DNA from 3 places in the Pseudomonas entomophila genome. Region 2 is predicted to be linked to each of the others. Evidence: riboswitches for the same ligand, from Rfam matches in the RefSeq annotation. Region 2 holds a riboswitch; each other region holds the start of a gene.
The links. A riboswitch is a leader RNA that binds a small molecule or an ion and turns the genes downstream of it on or off. The one in region 2 is predicted to bind cobalamin.
Positions count from the first base shown of each region.

Region 1: another riboswitch for cobalamin. It lies ahead of IM733_RS07900 (ABC transporter ATP-binding protein); the one in region 2 lies ahead of IM733_RS03455 (TonB-dependent receptor).
Region 3: another riboswitch for cobalamin. It lies ahead of IM733_RS05190 (CbtB domain-containing protein); the one in region 2 lies ahead of IM733_RS03455 (TonB-dependent receptor).

Region 1 is NZ_CP063832.1:1,855,272-1,860,621, forward strand. It holds gene IM733_RS07880 (LysR family transcriptional regulator) at 1-83, opposite strand, end outside; gene IM733_RS07885 (polysaccharide deacetylase family protein) at 191-1,171, shown strand; gene IM733_RS07890 (ester cyclase) at 1,178-1,732, opposite strand; gene IM733_RS07895 (winged helix-turn-helix transcriptional regulator) at 1,864-2,259, shown strand; cobalamin riboswitch at 2,282-2,485, shown strand; gene IM733_RS07900 (ABC transporter ATP-binding protein) at 2,595-3,371, shown strand; gene IM733_RS07905 (ABC transporter substrate-binding protein) at 3,368-4,330, shown strand; gene IM733_RS07910 (FecCD family ABC transporter permease) at 4,330-5,350, shown strand, end outside; gene IM733_RS07915 (ATP-binding response regulator) at 5,324-5,350, opposite strand, start outside.
Region 2 is NZ_CP063832.1:759,853-765,202, forward strand. It holds gene IM733_RS03455 (TonB-dependent receptor) at 1-1,326, opposite strand, end outside; cobalamin riboswitch at 1,436-1,640, opposite strand; gene IM733_RS03460 (MFS transporter) at 1,719-3,092, opposite strand; gene quiC (3-dehydroshikimate dehydratase QuiC) at 3,633-5,350, shown strand, end outside.
Region 3 is NZ_CP063832.1:1,135,968-1,141,317, forward strand. It holds gene IM733_RS05165 (response regulator transcription factor) at 1-443, opposite strand, end outside; gene IM733_RS05170 (DUF1272 domain-containing protein) at 651-893, opposite strand; gene cobM (precorrin-4 C(11)-methyltransferase) at 959-1,711, opposite strand; gene IM733_RS05180 (cobalamin biosynthesis protein) at 1,740-2,150, opposite strand; gene IM733_RS05185 (CbtA family protein) at 2,150-2,845, opposite strand; gene IM733_RS05190 (CbtB domain-containing protein) at 2,856-3,041, opposite strand; cobalamin riboswitch at 3,149-3,373, opposite strand; cobalamin riboswitch at 3,434-3,632, shown strand; gene cobW (cobalamin biosynthesis protein CobW) at 3,734-4,801, shown strand; gene cobN (cobaltochelatase subunit CobN) at 4,805-5,350, shown strand, end outside.

The DNA.
Region 1 (5,350 bases), 1.1 Mb from region 2:
GGCGACAGCCCCCGCTCACGGCCTGCGGCTGACAGGCTGCCTTTTTCGATGATGGCCAGGAACAGCGCCAGGTTATCCAGCATGGTTTTCGCTTTTTCCGAAATATGAATTTGTCTGCCACCTGATTATTAGCGATTTACCCACTAATTACACTGACGCCTCCCCTACCCACCCCATCGGGAGACTATCGATGACCAGCAGGAGAGATTTCGTCAAAGGCACCCTCGTCGGCGGCATCGCCGCAGCGGCCGCAGGCACGGTGCTGACCAGTGGCGCCGCCACCCCGCCCCGCAGCAGCCCCGCCCCGGCAGGCGGTGGCGGGCCGTTCTGGCCCAACGGCGCGCAATTGGTGATCTCGATCTCGTTGCAGTTCGAGTCGGGCAGCCAGCCCGCCCACGCTGAAAGCCCGTTCCCGCCGCTGGATGCGCGCTACCCAGACACCATTGCCCCCAGCTGGTACCGCTATGGCCCGCTGGAGGGTGTGCCGCGCCTGCTCGACCTGTTCGACCGGCACGGTATCAAGGTCACCTCGCACATGGTCGGCAAGGCTGTCGAAGCCTACCCGGAGCTTGCCGCCGAAGTGGTGCGTCGCGGCCACGAGGCCGCGGCCCATGGCCTGTACTGGGCACCGCAATACAGCCTGACGCCCGCCGAGGAACGCCGTCACTACGAGCAGGCGGCGGCCATCGTCGAACGGGTTACCGGCCAACGCCCGGTGGGTTTCAACGCCTTCTGGATGCGCCATTCCCGGGACACCCTGAACATCCTCCAGGACCTGGGCTTCCTCTACCACATCGACGACCTGTCCCGGGACGAGCCGTCGATCACCCCGGTACGCGGCAAACCCTTCGTCGTGGTGCCCTACACCCTGCGCAACAATGATATCGGCCGCATCGCCGGCTCCACCGCGATGACCGGCGCCGCCCTGCTGCAGGAACTCAAGGACGAGTTCGACGTGCTGTATGCCGAAGGCCGCCAGCGGCGCCGGCTGATGTCGCTGTCGGCCCACGACCGCATCGGCGGCACGCCGACCGTGGCCCACGCCCTCGACCAGTTCATCGCCTATGCCAAGTCCCACCCCGGCGTGGCCTTCCTGCGCAAGGACGAGATCGCCCGCTGGACCCTGGCCCAGGGCAATGCACCGCTGAACCCGGCCAGGGTCTTCGACTGACTGCGCTCAGCGCGCGGCCAGCCCGGCCTGCTGCAGGAAGGTCAGGTTGTCTTCCAGGTGCCAGTCCTCGGCAATGCGGCCATCGGCGATGCGATAGATGTCCATGGCGATGAAGTCGATGGCCTCGCCCTGCCCCTGGCGCTCGCCCAGCTTGCCAGTGAAATGCCCGGTAAAGCGCAGGGCCGCGGTAACCCGGTCACCGGCAACGATCATCTGCAACACCTCGCAGCGCAGGTCCGGCACCGCCGCGCGGAAGGCCTTCGAGGCTTTCAGCGGGCCTTCGATACCTTGCGGCCGCCCCGCCGGCAGGGTGTTGTCGCGAAAGTCCGTGGCCAGCGCGGCGCGGGCCATGGCTTCGTCGCCGGTATTCCAGAAGGTGTCGTAGCGCCGGGCGGCGAGGATCTGCTGTTCGAGCTGTGCCTTGGGCGGGCTGTGGTCGACCACCAGCACGGCTGGCGTGACCAGTTCGCCGGCACTGGACAGGTTCGCGGCAGCCGCCAGCACCAGAGGGGTCAACCAGCGGCCGGCACGCAGCCCCGAAACCTTGGATTCGGTATTCATGTTCAATTCCTAAAAGTGTCGTCAGAGAAGGCATGGCGCGGCCGCGAACCATGCAGACAAGCCTATCCAGTTGGCGCCAAGCCCTCAAGAAGGCACTTTCCACTCACCTGGTCACCCTGGAGTAACCCCGTATGGCCCATTACCGGGAATGCCCCGCCTATGACGTATTCGCCCTCGCCTGCCCCGCGCGGATGGTGCTCGACCGCCTGGCGGACAAATGGGCCCTGCTGCTGATCGACCGCCTCAGCGCCGGTGAACGCGTGCGTTTCAACCAACTGCGCCGGGACATGGCCGGGATCTCGCAGAAAATGCTGTCGCAAACCCTGAAGCGCCTCGAGCGCGACGGGCTGATCGAGCGTGAAGTGCATCCCACCGTGCCGCCCACCGTCGAGTACGCGCTGACCGAACTGGGCGCGACCCTGGGCGACACGGTCGAGCGCCTGGCACGTTGGGCGGAGTCGAACATGCCTGCGATACAGCTGGCCCAGCAGCACTACGACCGCCAGGCTGCGCGCCACCTTGATTGACTCGCCCGCGCATAAATGCTCAGATGCGCCCCTTGTTTCAGGTGTCCCTGGCCGCCGTGCCAGGGGTTAAACGGGAAGCCGGTGCCTCGTTCAGCGAGAAGTCCGGCGCTGCCCCCGCAACGGTAAGCGAGCAAGGTATTCGACAGACCACTGTGCCAACGGCATGGGAAGGTGAATGCCCGTGCGCCTCGCAAGCCCGGAGACCGGCCTGCAACCTCTGTTTGGCAACTCCCGCGGTGGGCGGGCGCGTGCCGGTCTTGGGGCAGCCCGCTGCCTGCAATGCCTTCATGCGTCCACCTCGCCGGGCTTCACTTTCTCGCTACGGGCGCGTCCGCATGTCTTCACCCCTCCTGCGCATCGAGCGCCTGCACTGGTCACCCGCTACCGGCGAGCCTTGCCTGCTCGACGATGTCACGCTCGAAGTGCGCCCCGGCGAGTTCGTTGGGTTGATCGGCCCCAACGGCAGCGGCAAGACCAGCCTGCTGCGCTGCGCCTACCGTTTCAACCGCCCACAGGCCGGGCGCGTGCTGCTCGAGGGTGAGGATGTCTGGCAACGCCCGCCGCGCTGGGTGGCCCAGCGCATCGCGGTGATGCTGCAGGAGTTTCCCGAAGACTTCGGCCTCAGCGTGCGCGACGTCGTCGCCATGGGCCGCACGCCGCACCTTGGCTGGCTCGACGGCGACGGCGACCCGGCGCCCATCGAGGCCGCCTTGCGCCAACTGGGCCTGGAAGACCGCGCCGAGCAAGGTTTCGCCCACCTGTCCGGTGGCGAAAAGCAGCGTGTGCTGCTGGCCCGGGCCCTGGCCCAGCAACCGCGCCTGCTGGTGCTCGACGAACCGACCAACCACCTCGACCCGCGCTACCAGTTGGCCCTGCTGCAGCACCTGCGCGGCACCGGCCTGGGCCTGTTGGCCAGCTTCCACGACCTGAACCTGGCCGCGGCCTTCTGCGACCGCCTGTACGTCATCGAGCAAGGCCGCATCAAAGCCGGCGGCACGCCCGCCGAGGTGCTGACCGAGCAGTGCCTGGCCGAAGTCTTCGGCACCCGCGCCCTGGTCGACCGCCACCCCCTGGCCCATCACCCGCGCATCACCTGGATCAGCCCCGCATGAAGCGATCGTTACTCCCCCTGCTCGCCGCCTTGCCCCTCGTGGCGGCAGCCAGCGACTACCCCGTGAACGTACGCAGCTGCGACCGCACGGTGACCTTCCAGCAGGCACCGCAACGGGCGGTCAGCCACGACATCAACCTGACCGGCATGCTCCTGGCCCTCGGCCTGCGCGAGCGGATGATCGGCTACAGCGGCATCAGCGGCTGGAAAACCCTTGCCCCCTCCTTGAGCCAGGCATTGACGGGCCTGCCGGAACTGGCGCCACGCTACCCATCGGTGGAGAACCTGCTGGACGTGGACACCGACTTCCTGTTCGCCGGCTGGGGCTACGGCATGGAGGTCGGCGGGACGCTCACACCGCAGCGCCTGGCGTCGTTCGGTATCCCCGTCTACGAATTGAGCGAGTCTTGCTCGCGGATCATGCCCCGGCACCCGGCAAGCCTCGACGACCTCTACACCGACCTCGACAACCTCGGGCGCATCTTCGACGTGGCGCCACGGGCCCAGGCGCTGGTCACCCAGTTGCGCGGGCGTATCGCCAAGGTTGCCAAGACCCTCGCCAACGTCCACGACCGCCCCAAAGTGTTCCTCTACGACAGCGGCGAGGACCGCCCCACCACCTCCGGCAGCCTGGGCATGCCCCAGGCGCTGATCGCGGCGGCCGGCGGCGACAACGTGATGACCGACGTGCAAGCCAGCTGGACCGAAGTCAGTTGGGAAAGCGTCGTCGAACGCGACCCCGACATAATCGCGATCGTCGACTACGGGCCGACCACCTGGCAGCAGAAGCGCGATTTCCTGCTCCAGCTCCCGGCGCTGGCCGATGTGAAAGCCATTCGCGAACGTCGCTTCGTGGTGCTGTCCTACCTGCAGGTGACGCCCTCGGTGGACAACGCCGATGCCATCGAACAGCTGGCCGCTGCCCTGCACCCGCAACTGTTCGCGCAGGCGCGGCCGTGATGCCGCTACGCAGCCCCACGGCCTACCGGCTGCTGCTCGTCGGGTTGGTGGCCGCCCTGCTGCTGTCCTGCCTGGTTTCGCTCGGTTTCGGCGCGGCCCAGGTGCCACTGGCCAACGTACTGGACATCGTTCTGAAGCAGGTAGGGCTTGCCGAGGCCGGCAACTTCAGCCGTGGCCAGGAGCAGATCGTCTGGCAGATCCGCGCGCCACGGGTGCTGCTCGGCGCGCTGGTGGGCGCCGGGTTGGCGCAGGTTGGGGCCGCATTGCAGGCCGTGACACGCAATCCACTGGCCGACCCGCATTTGCTGGGGGTCAGCTCCGGGGCCGTGCTGGGCGCCGTGCTGGTGGTGTTGTTCCTCGGGCCCTTCGCCGGCGTGCTGAGCCTGCCACTGGCGGCGTTCCTCGGCGCCCTGGGCTGCATGCTGCTGGTGCTGGGCGTGGCCAGCCGGCGCGGCCGCCTGGACAGCGAGCGGCTGCTGCTGGCCGGCGTGGCGGTGTCGTTCGTGGTGATGGCGCTGGCCAACCTGCTGCTCTACACCGGCGACCCCCACGCCGCCAGCTCGGTGATGTTCTGGATGCTGGGTGGCCTGGGCCTGGCGCAATGGTCGCTGCTGTGGCTGCCGGCCCTGGCCGTGCTCGCCGGATTCATCTTGCTGATGAGCCTGGCCCGGGCGCTCAATGCCCTGATGAGCGGCGAGCAGACCGCCGTGAGCCTGGGCTTCGACACCCGCCGCGTGCGCGCCCAGGTGTTCGTCGGCACGGCGCTGCTCACCGGGGTGCTGGTATCGCTGTCCGGCGCCATCGGCTTCGTCGGCCTGATGCTGCCGCACATGGCCCGGCGCCTGGTCGGCGCCGAACATCGCCGGCTACTGCCGACCTGCGCGTTGCTGGGGGCGCTGTTCATGGTCTGGGTCGACATGGGCGCGCGCACCCTGATCGCCCCCCAGGACCTGCCGATCGGCATCGCCACGGCGGCCATCGGCGGGTTGTTCTTCATCGCGCTGCTGCGCCGTCGCGGCT
Region 2 (5,350 bases):
GCCGGTGACCAGCGACAGGCGCTCGGTCAACTGGGTACGGTTTTCCGCGAACAGCGCGACGGTGTGGGTGGTGGAAAGGTTTTGCGGGCGCAGCGGTGAGGCGCTGTGGAACCCACTCGGTGCCGGGTTCCATGGGTCGACCAGGTCGACGCCGTCGTCGTTGTAGGGCGCGTTGCTGTCGACGTTGAAGCGGATCTTGTTGTACTCGACACCCACCACGGTCTTGCTCGCAAGGCCGAACAGCCCGTGGTCGAAGGTGAAGCTCTGGCGGTCGCCGAGCTGCTCCTGGTTGTGCTTGATCTCCAGGTAGCTGCCCCGTTGCAGCAGGCCCTCATCGGCGTTCCAGGTGTAGTCCTCGGCGTTGCGCCAGTGGCGGCGGCTTTTGATGTAGTACAGCAGGTTGCTGGCCGAGACCGTGTCGCTGAGCGTCCAGTCGGTGGTCAGGCGCGTCCACTCGTCGTGGTAGCGCTGCACGTCGTTCTGCACGTTGTAGTTCTTCTTGCGCAGGCTGTCGCGGTAGTGGCCGTCGATCAGCGGCGTGCCAAAGTAGTTGGCCGGCTCGGCGTCGCCACGCTCGTGGGCGAGGGTGAAACTCAGGTCGTCACTGGCATCGAAGCGCAGGGCGGCGCTGAGCGACAGGTTGCGCGAGTCGGTGCGGTCGACCCAGCCGTTGCCTTCCTGCTTGTTGAGGGTGACCCGGTAGCTCAGGCGTTCGCTCAGGCTGCCGCCGCTGTCCAGCCCCAGCTGTTGGCGATCCCACGAGCCGTAGCCCAGGCGCAGGCGGTTGTGGATCTCGCCGGCGAAGGGTTTTTTCGGGATCACGTTGACCACCGCGCCGGTGGCGCCTTCGCCGTACAGCACCGACGCCGGGCCGCGCAGCACGTCGATGCGCTCGACCATCCACGGGTCGACCGGGAAGGTCAGGGTGCCGGCGCCGGTGTACAGCCGCGCGCCGTCGAACAGTGTCATCACCGAACCCTGGCCGCTGAAACCGCGCGCCGACAGGCCGGTGCCGCCATCACCGGGGGTGCCGATGAAGGTGATGCCCGGGGAGCGGGTCACGGCGTCCTGCACGGTGAGGTTGTTGCGTTGCAGGATCTGCTCGGCGCTGATGCTGCTGGTGCTGGCCGGGGTTTCCAGGGCGCTGAGGTTCAGCCGTGAACCGGCCTGGGTCGGGGTGGCCAGGTCGATGGCCGAGGGCTCGCGGGTCTCGGTGACCGCCGTCGAGGGCAGGGTGAGCGGGGCACCCTGGTGGTCGTCGGCCAGGGCCGGGAGCGAGACGGCCAGGCAGGCCGCCAGGGTGTGAAGCTTGTTGAATCGGGACATGTCGTTCCACTGCTGCAGGAATGAATGGATCCCGGTGGAAAACACGCAAAGGCGAACCACATACGCAGGCGCGCACGCGATGACCGGCCTGCGCCCGCCCACCGCGGGTTGCCAAGTAAGGCTTCAGGCCGGTCTCCGGGCTTGCGAGGGGCATGAAACCTTCACCTTCCCATGCGGGTGCACAGTGGTCTGTCGAAGGGGTCGCTCGCTTACCGTTGCGGGGGCAGCGCCGGACTTGTCGTGACAACGACTCACCGGCTTCCCGTTTCACCCTGCGCACGGCGGCGCAGGACACCTGAAACTGGCGCGCATCTGACCATCGAACGAGGGGGGAGTCAATCATCTGGATGGGCCAGGCACTGTCAGTGCGCGACAGGTCTGCCCCGCGGCGTTCAATGCCCGAACGCTTTCAGGTTGCCCTTGCGGTTGGCTTCATAGGCTTCCTGCGCCATGGGCGTTGCCTGCGGGTTGCCCAGGTCTTCCATGGCCAGCCGGTGGGTCTCCGGCGCCAGGTATGCCGCGAACGCGCACACGCAGGTGATGAAGAATGCCAGCCCGCCCACCACCAGCGGGATGTTGTCCGAGCCCGGCGGTGCCACGGTGGCGAACAGCGCCGGCAGCATGGCGGTGAGCATGGTGCCGACGTTCTGCGCGATGGCCATGGCCGAAACCCGGTAGCGGGTCTGGAACAGCTCGGGGTAGAAGCTTGGGAACACCGCGTTGTAGCCCTGGTAAACCATGCCCCACATGACGATCGAGGCGGCGAAGGCCAGTGGCACGTTGTGGATGCTGATCGCATACAGGTAGACAAACGCCAGCAGGCCCGAGCCCAGGCAACCGGCGATCATGGTCGGGCGGCGGCCGATCCTGTCGGAGAGGTTGCCGACGAAGGGGATCACCAGCACCGCGACGATATTGCCCACCACCGGGATCCACAGATACACGCTCTTGTCGAAGCCCACGCCGTAGGCCGGCTGCACCGCGTAGGCCGCGCCAAAGATGGTGGCGACCACCGGGATCACGTTCATCAGCGCCATGAACATCACCAGCACCATGTGCTTCCAGCTGTGACGGAAGGCTTCGCTGATCGGCGACTTGGCGACCTTGTCCTGCTGCTCTTCCTGGACGAAGGCCGGGGTTTCGTGGACCTCCTTGCGGATGATGAAGCCGGCCAACAGCACCAGCGCGCTCATCAGGAACGGAATGCGCCAGCCCCATTCGTTGAAGGCCTCGCTCGGCATGAAGTAGGCCAGCGGCAGGAACACCGCCGCCGCCATCACCTGGCCGGCCTGCACGCCCTGCAGCGTGTAGCTGGCGTAGTAGCCACGGCGGCCGAACGGCGCGTGCTCCATGATCATCGAGCTGGCCCCGGAGATCTCGCCGGCCACGGCGAAGCCCTGGACCAGGCGCAGCAGCACCAGCAACGCCGGGGCGAGCAGGCCGATGTCGTGGTAAGTGGGCAGCAGGCCCACGGCCATGGTCGACAGGCCCATCAGGAACATGCACAGCAGCAGCACGTTCTTGCGCCCGCGGGTGTCGCCCCAGTGGCCGAGCACGAAGGCGCCCACCGGGCGGGCCAGGTAGCCGACGCCGTAGGTGGCCAGCGAGGCGATGATGGCCATTTTCGGGTCGGTGGAGGGGAAGAAGATCTGCGGGAAGATCAGCGCCGCGGCCTGGGCATAGATGAAGAAGTCGTAGTACTCGAGGGCAGAGCCGATCCATCCGCTGGCGGTGGCTTTCTTGGCTTGGGAGCTTGTGCGGGCCATGTTGTCTCCGTTGTTCTTGTCGGTGGCCGAAAGGTCAGCGCGCACAGGGCGCGTGAACCGTGGGGCGATAAGGAGAAGACGAACGTGACGGTGCGGATCGCAGGGCGAGGAACGTGAGCATAGGTCGGTACCCGTTTTATTGAACTTATTATGTGGTGACGTTGGGCGGTGCGGCGCAGGACCCGCCGAACGACCGGCGTGGCAGCGAGAAAGGCCGGCGGGGCCTGCGACTGGTGTTCATGGTTGTTCACGGGGGTGGGTGAATCAATTCGCCGGAACGGGTTTTGTTCGGTAATCGAACGAAAACTAACTGTTCCGTACAAAGTTCGTTGCCGGGGTGACTTTACCTGCGAATAATCGCTCATGCCAGGCCGATTGATGGGCTGTCGTTACCGCTGCCCTCATCGATCTGGCATGACCTCTGTAGGAGCGGCTTTAGCCGCGATGCAGGCGCTGCAGTGCCTGGCATCTGCTTCGCGGATGATCGCGGCCGAAGCCGCTCCTAAAGAGGAACGCCCCACAACAACAAGGAACCCCAGCATGCAGCGTTCGATTGCCACCGTGTCCCTCAGCGGCACCCTGCCGGAAAAGCTCGAAGCCATCGCCGCCGCGGGTTTCGACGGCGTCGAGATCTTCGAGAACGACCTGCTGTACTACGCCGGCAGCCCGCGCGAGGTGCAAAAGATGTGCGCCGACCTCGGCATCGCCATCACCCTGTTCCAGCCTTTCCGTGACTTCGAAGGCTGCCGCCGCGACCGCTTGCACAAGCAGCTCGACCGCGCCGAGCGCAAGTTCGACCTGATGCAGGAGCTGGGCACCGACCTGGTGCTGGTGTGCAGCAACGTGCAGCCCGACGCCCTGGGCGACGAGCAACTGCTGGTGGACGACCTGCGCCTGCTCGCCGAACATGCCGGCAATCGCGGCCTGCGTATCGGCTACGAGGCCCTGGCCTGGGGCCGCCACGTCAACACCTACCAGCAGGCCTGGAACCTGGTACGCCAGGCCGACCACCCAGCGCTGGGGGTGATCCTCGACAGCTTCCACACCCTGTCGCTCAAGGGCGACCCCCGGGCCATCCGCGATATCCCCGGCGACAAGATCTTCTTCGTGCAGATGGCCGACGCGCCGCTCCTGGCCATGGACGTGCTGGAGTGGAGCCGGCATTTCCGCTGTTTCCCGGGGCAGGGCGAGCTGAACCTGGCCGGTTTCCTCGCACCGATACTTGCCACCGGCTATCGCGGCCCACTGTCGCTGGAAATCTTCAACGATGGATTTCGCGCGGCGCCGCCCCGGCAGAATGCCGCGGACGGCTTGCGCTCGCTGTTGTACCTGGAGGAGAAAACCCGCCGCCAGCTCGAGCACGAAGCGCGGCAGGTGGAACCGGGCGTGCTGTTCGCGCCGCCGGCGGCCAGCACCTACGGCGGCGTGGAGTTCCTCGAGTTCGCGGTCGACGAGGCGGTGGGCGCGCGGCTCGGGGTGTGGCTCAAGCGCCTGGGTTTCGCCGAGGCGGGCGAGCACCGCAGCAAGGCGGTGCGCCTGCTGCGTCAGGGCGACATCAACATCGTGCTGAACGCCGAAGCCTATTCCTTCGCCCACAATTTCTTCGAGGCCCATGGGCCGTCGTTGTGCGCCACCGCCTTGCGGGTGAAGGACGGCCAGGCGGCCTTGCAGCGCGCCACCGCCTACCGGGGCCAGCCCTTCCGTGGCCTGGTCGGCCCCAACGAGCGGCAGATCCCTGCAGTGCGCGCGCCAGATGGCAGCCTGCTGTACCTGGTGGAGCAGGAGGCTCACGGCCAGACCATCTACGACAGCGATTTTCACCTTGCGCCGGGCGTACAGGGCACAGGTGGCCTGCAACGGATCGACCACATGGCCCTGGCCCTGCCGGCCGAGGCGCTGGACAGCTGGGTGCTGTTCTACAAGAGCCTGTTCGACTTCACCGCCGATGACGAGGTGGTGCTCCCCGACCCCTATGGCCTGGTCAAGAGTCGCGCGCTGCGCAGCCCGTGTGGCACGTTGCGGGTACCGCTGAACATCTCCGAGAACCGCAACACTGCCATTGCCCACGCGCTGTCCAGCTACCGGGGCTCGGGGGTGCACCATATCGCCTTCGACTGCGACGACATCTTCCGCGAAGTGGTGCGGGCCAAGGAGGCCGGGGTGCCGTTGCTGGAGATCCCGCTGAACTACTACGACGACCTGGCGGCGCGGTTCGAATTCGACGACGAGTTCCTCAGTGAGCTGGCGTATTACAACGT
Region 3 (5,350 bases), 380 kb from region 2:
TCGCGGTTGGACAGACTGCCCAGGCGCTCTTTCTCGCTGTCCAGGGTGTTGCTGTTGACCGCCATCTGCGGGAAGGTCGAGTAGCCCTTGACCAGTGCCTTGAGGGCGAAGAGCAGGGCGTCGAGATCCTCGTCCTTGTTGACGAATGCACTGATGCCGGCATCCATGCAGCGGCGCACGTAGAGGTCGGCGGGTTGGCCGGTGAGGGCCATGATCCGGGGCGCGGGCACGAGCAGCTTAAGGCGCTTGATCACTTCCATGCCGTCGAGGTCGGGCAGGCCGATGTCGAGAATTACCACCTCGGCCTTCGTTTCCGCGGCCAGGCGCGCGGCTTCTTTGCCTTTGCCGGTTTCACCGACGATGGTGAATCGCTCTTTTTCAAGCAGCATGCGCACGGCCAGCCGGACAATGTGGTGGTCATCGACCAACAGCACGGATGTCATGGGGAACTCCTGTTGATGTGGACCCGCTTCCTGTTTCCGTTCGAAAGTCGTTTCGCGGGTCAGCTGTAGGCAGCGCGCACCTTACGGGGATTCAGGATCCTTGGTAATAGGCGAGTATAGGTGTGTTGATTATGCGCAGCTATTTTGTTGAAAAGTCCTACAAAAGGAGGCTGGGCACACCTCCGTTGAAGCTGTCTGGGAAGGGGGTCAGGCGCAGGCTGAGTGCTTTTTGATCACTCGCTGGGTGGAGGCAGGGTTGTTGTCCAGCGCCTTGCCGGTACGGGTCGGCCGCGAGACGAGCTGGCCACCGCAGTTGGGGCACTGGTGGTGGAAATGCCGATCATTGCACGCGCGGCAGAACGTGCATTCGAAGGAGCAGATCAGCGCGTCCGGGCTTTCGGCTGGCAGGTCACGGTCACAGCACTCACAGTTGGGGCGTAGTTCGAGCATGTTGGGGTTTCCAGTAGGCGTGAAAGCCCCAGTGTGCTACGACGTGAGGGGTGGCGGCAAATGGCTCATGGGCCGGGCCGGTAGAGGTGGGCGTGCCCGGCGCGGTAAAGGGCCGAATCGGCGAAGGGGGCATCCCCCAGTACATGGCCGACGAGGATCAGCGCTGTGCGCCGGAAGCCTTTGGCCGCTACGCGCTCGACGATATCCGCCAGAGTGCCCTTGGCCCAGTCCTGGTCCGGCCATGTGGCGCGGTGCACCACCGCGACAGGGCAGTCGGCGCCGTAGTGGGGCAACAGTTCGGTGACGATTCGGGCGAGGTGCTTGACCCCCAGATGGATGGCCAAGGTGCTGCGGTGCCGGGCCAGGTCGGCCAACTGCTCCCCGGGTGGCATCGGCGAGCTGTCGCCGTAGCGGGTGAGAATCACGGTTTGCGCCACGTCGGGCAGGGTCAGTTCGCACCCCAGCAGGGCGGCGCTGGCAGCGGTCGCGGTGACGCCCGGCACGATCTGGTAATCGATGGCCAGCTCGCGCAGGTGGCGAATCTGCTCGCCGATGGCGCCGTACAGGCTGGGGTCGCCGCTGTGCACCCGAGCCACATCGTGGCCAGCGGCGTGGGCCTGGCGCATGGCCTCGACGATCTGCTCCAGATGCAGTTCGGCGCTGTTGATCACGGTCTGGGCGGTGTGCCCTTCGAGCACGGCGGGAGGCACCAGGGAGCCGGCATAGATGATCACCGGGCACTGGCGGATCAGGCGCTGGCCCTTCACCGTGATCAGTTCCGGGTCGCCGGGGCCGGCGCCGATGAAGTAGACCGTCATGGGAATTCCTTGCAGGTGGGAGGGCGGATTATCCGCCGATGGCCAGGGCCAGGGTGGCGCCAGCCAGGGTCTGTTTCGGGATGTGCAGGCGTGGCGGCGTGAATGCCTGGCCGGCCAGGGCCAGTGCCGCGCTTTCGGCTACGCCCCAGCAGCCGGTCTGGGCGTAGGCGACGGCGGAGCGCTGGGTGAGCTGCGCTTCGAAACCGAGCAGATGTGGGGCATCGAAGCAGATGAACGGCAACCCCAGGCGCTCAGCCAGCGCCAGCAAGCCGGGCTCACGCGCCTTGGGCGTGATGCTGGCGATGCCGCGCAGGCAGGAAAGGGGCAAGGCGTGAAGGGTCAGGGTCTGGCGCAGCAGCACCGAGAGTGTCTCGACCGGGCAGCCGCGACGGCAGCCAAAGCCGGCGTACAACGCCGGCTGAGCGGGATGCAGGGACATCAAGCGTGGCTGGAGCGACGGTAGAGCCAGGCGCTGAGCAGGCCCAGCGCCAGCCAGAAGGCGGCGTTGGTCAGCCAGGAGGCGATCTTGAACTGCGCTTCGAGGGCTTCCGGCGCCAGGCTCTCATGCACGGGCGGTTGCGGCGCGCCGATGACATGGGGGATGACCAGCAGGGCGACGCCGATCACCTTGAGCAGCCAGTGACGGGCGAACACCAGCAATGCCAAACCTGCTGCGGTTGCAGCGGCGGTAGCGACCCACCAGGTCTGGCGTTGGCCAAGGTCGGCGGCGGCAGTGCCAGGTAGTTCGGGTGGCAGGCCCAGGGTCGGGGCCAGGCAGAACACGGCGAAACCGGCCAGGCCCCAGAGCGCGCCGGTGCTGACACGGCCAGGCTCGCGCAGGCTGTACAGCGCGGCAAGGATCAGGGCGAAGCCTACCGCCACTACCAGGTTGCCGCCGGTGGTGGACAGCACACGCTGCCAGCCATCCTCCGGCGCCCAGGCTTCGGCGCTGTGCTCATGTTCGTGGGGCGCGGCGGCCTCGCCATGCGCGTGGTGTTCGGCGGCGGGGGCGGCGTTCTCGTAGGTTTCCGCCTGGAGAATCAGCGGAGCGACCCAGAAGCTTTGCAGCAGGGTCAACAGCAGGGCGGCCAGCAGCCCGCTGAAGCCCGCGGTACGGGCGATGCGCGTGATCATGCGGGCGTACTCAGTGGCAGGGGAAGGCGGCGCTGTGGCGGGTATCATGAGCGGCGTTGTGCACCGCCTCGATGTGCGAGAAACCGGCGAAGTAGACCAGGCACAGGCCGAGCAGGCTGGCACCGATGGCGATGATCATGCGCTGGCTGAGGCTGACGGGGGTGGCGATGCTGTGTTTCGTGCTGGTGATGGGCATGACGCGTTCCTCTGCTGTTGCTTTTGTCGGGCATTGGGGCAACGGGCAAGCGCGGCGACCCCGGGCGAAGCTCGCCCAGGTATGCGACAGCGCCCGCCCACCGCGGGGTGTTCATGTGGCGTCAGGCCGGTCTCCGGGCTGGCGAGGTGGAGCGGGGCTCCGTTGTTGGCGTCACCTTCCCATGCCGTGTCGACGGGCACAGTGGTCAAGACGCTTCACTCGCTTACCGTTGCGGGGGCAGCACCGGCATTGTCCGGCCTCTTGCAAAGAGACGCGTGACGCACCGGTTTCCCGTTTCACCCCAAGGGGGCACCTGAACGCAGTGCGCTAGCAAATCATGGGGCGAACCTTGCGTCAATGGCGGCGGCGGTTGACCGCAAGGCAGGCTCTGCGTAGCCTTGCCGCTTCGAGGTTCTCCGGCGTTGGCCGGAGCTAAGACGGGAACGCGGTCGATGCCGCGGCTGCCCCCGCAACTGTAGGCACTGGAACGGATCGGCACAGCCACTGCGCACGCGCGGGAAGGCGCCATCCAGCTGGCATTCTTGTCGGCGCAGTGCGAGCCAGGAGACCTGCCTCGTGACGTTTTCGACTTTCAACCGGGCGGGGTGATCCGGTGGCGAACCAGCCAGGCCGGCACGGCCCGTGGCTATCGTCCTGCATGCCCGCGCCACAGCCGCCAAGGGCACCGCGACATGAAAACACTGGCCAAGCTCCCCGTCACCATCGTTACCGGCTTCCTCGGCTCGGGCAAGACCACCTTGCTCCGCCATATGCTCGACAACGCCCAGGGCCGCCGCATCGCGGTGATCGTCAACGAGTTCGGCGAGCTGGGCATCGATGGCGAAATTCTCAAACAGTGCAGCATCGGTTGCAGCGAAGAAGAGGCCAATGGCCGCGTCTATGAGCTGGCCAACGGTTGCCTGTGCTGCACGGTGCAGGAAGAGTTCTTCCCGGTGATGCGCGAACTGGTGGCCCGTCGCGGCGACCTGGACCACATCCTCATCGAAACCAGCGGCCTGGCGCTGCCCAAGCCTCTGGTCCAGGCCTTCCAGTGGCCGGAAATCCGCAACGCCTGCACCGTCGACGCGGTGATCACCGTGGTCGACAGCCCGGCCGTGGCAGCGGGCACCTTCGCCGCCTACCCGGACCAGGTCGACGCCCAGCGCAAGCTCGACCCCAACCTCGACCATGAGTCGCCCCTGCACGAACTGTTCGCCGACCAACTGGCCAGCGCCGACCTGGTGGTGTTGAACAAGGCCGACCTGATTGATTCAGAAGGCTTGGCCAAGGTCCGCGCCGAAGTGGCCGAAGAGCTGCCGCCGGCGGTCAAGGTGATCGAGGCCAGCAGCGGTCGCCTGCCGCTGGAGGTGTTGCTGGGCGTGGGTGCCGAGTCCGAGGCGCATATCGATGGCCGGCGCACCCACCACGATTCGCACCACGATGGCGATGACCATGACGACCATGACCACGACGCCTTCGACTCCATTTCCCTCGACCTGCCCGAAGCCGACGAAAGCCTGTTGCTCGACGCCCTCACGCAACTGGTCACCGAGTTCGGCATCCTGCGCGCCAAGGGCTTCGCCGCCATCCCCGGCAAGCCGATGCGCCTGCTGATCCAGGGCGTGGGCACCCGCTTCGACAAGCACTTCGACCGCGCCTGGCGCAACGAAGAGCCGCGCATCACCCGCCTGGTGCTGATCGGCCAGGACCTCGATGCCGCGCAACTGGAAGCGCGCCTGCGCCAGGCCCTGGGCGCCTGACCCATGCACCTGCTGCGGACCCAGCCCGGCGGCTTCGTGCCGGACGACAGCATCGCCGATCTCGGCCAGACTCCCGCCGAGTTGGTGATCCTCTGCAGCGGTGATTCGCACCTGGCACTGCTGGCCGAAACCGCCGAGCAGTTGCCGGAGGACTTTCCCAGCCTGCGCCTGGCCAACCCCATGCAGGTGCAGAACCATGCCTCGGTCGATCTCTATGTCGACGAGGTGCTGCGCCACGCCAAGGTGATTCTGGTCTCGCTGCACGGCGGCGTCGGCTACTGGCGCTATGGTGTCGAGCAACTGGTGGAACTGGCCAACCGAGGCGTGCAACTGATCTTGGTGCCGGGCGATGATCGCCCCGATCCGCAACTGACCGACCTGGGCACGGTGCGTGGCGAGCAGGCCGAGCGGCTCTGGCACTACCTGCGCCAGGGCGGCAAGGCCAACGCCGTCAACCTGTTCAACTGCCTGGCCAACCTGTGGCTCGGGCGTGACTATCCGTGGCAGGAGCCGCAACCGTTGCCGCGCACCGCGGTCTACCACCCGAAC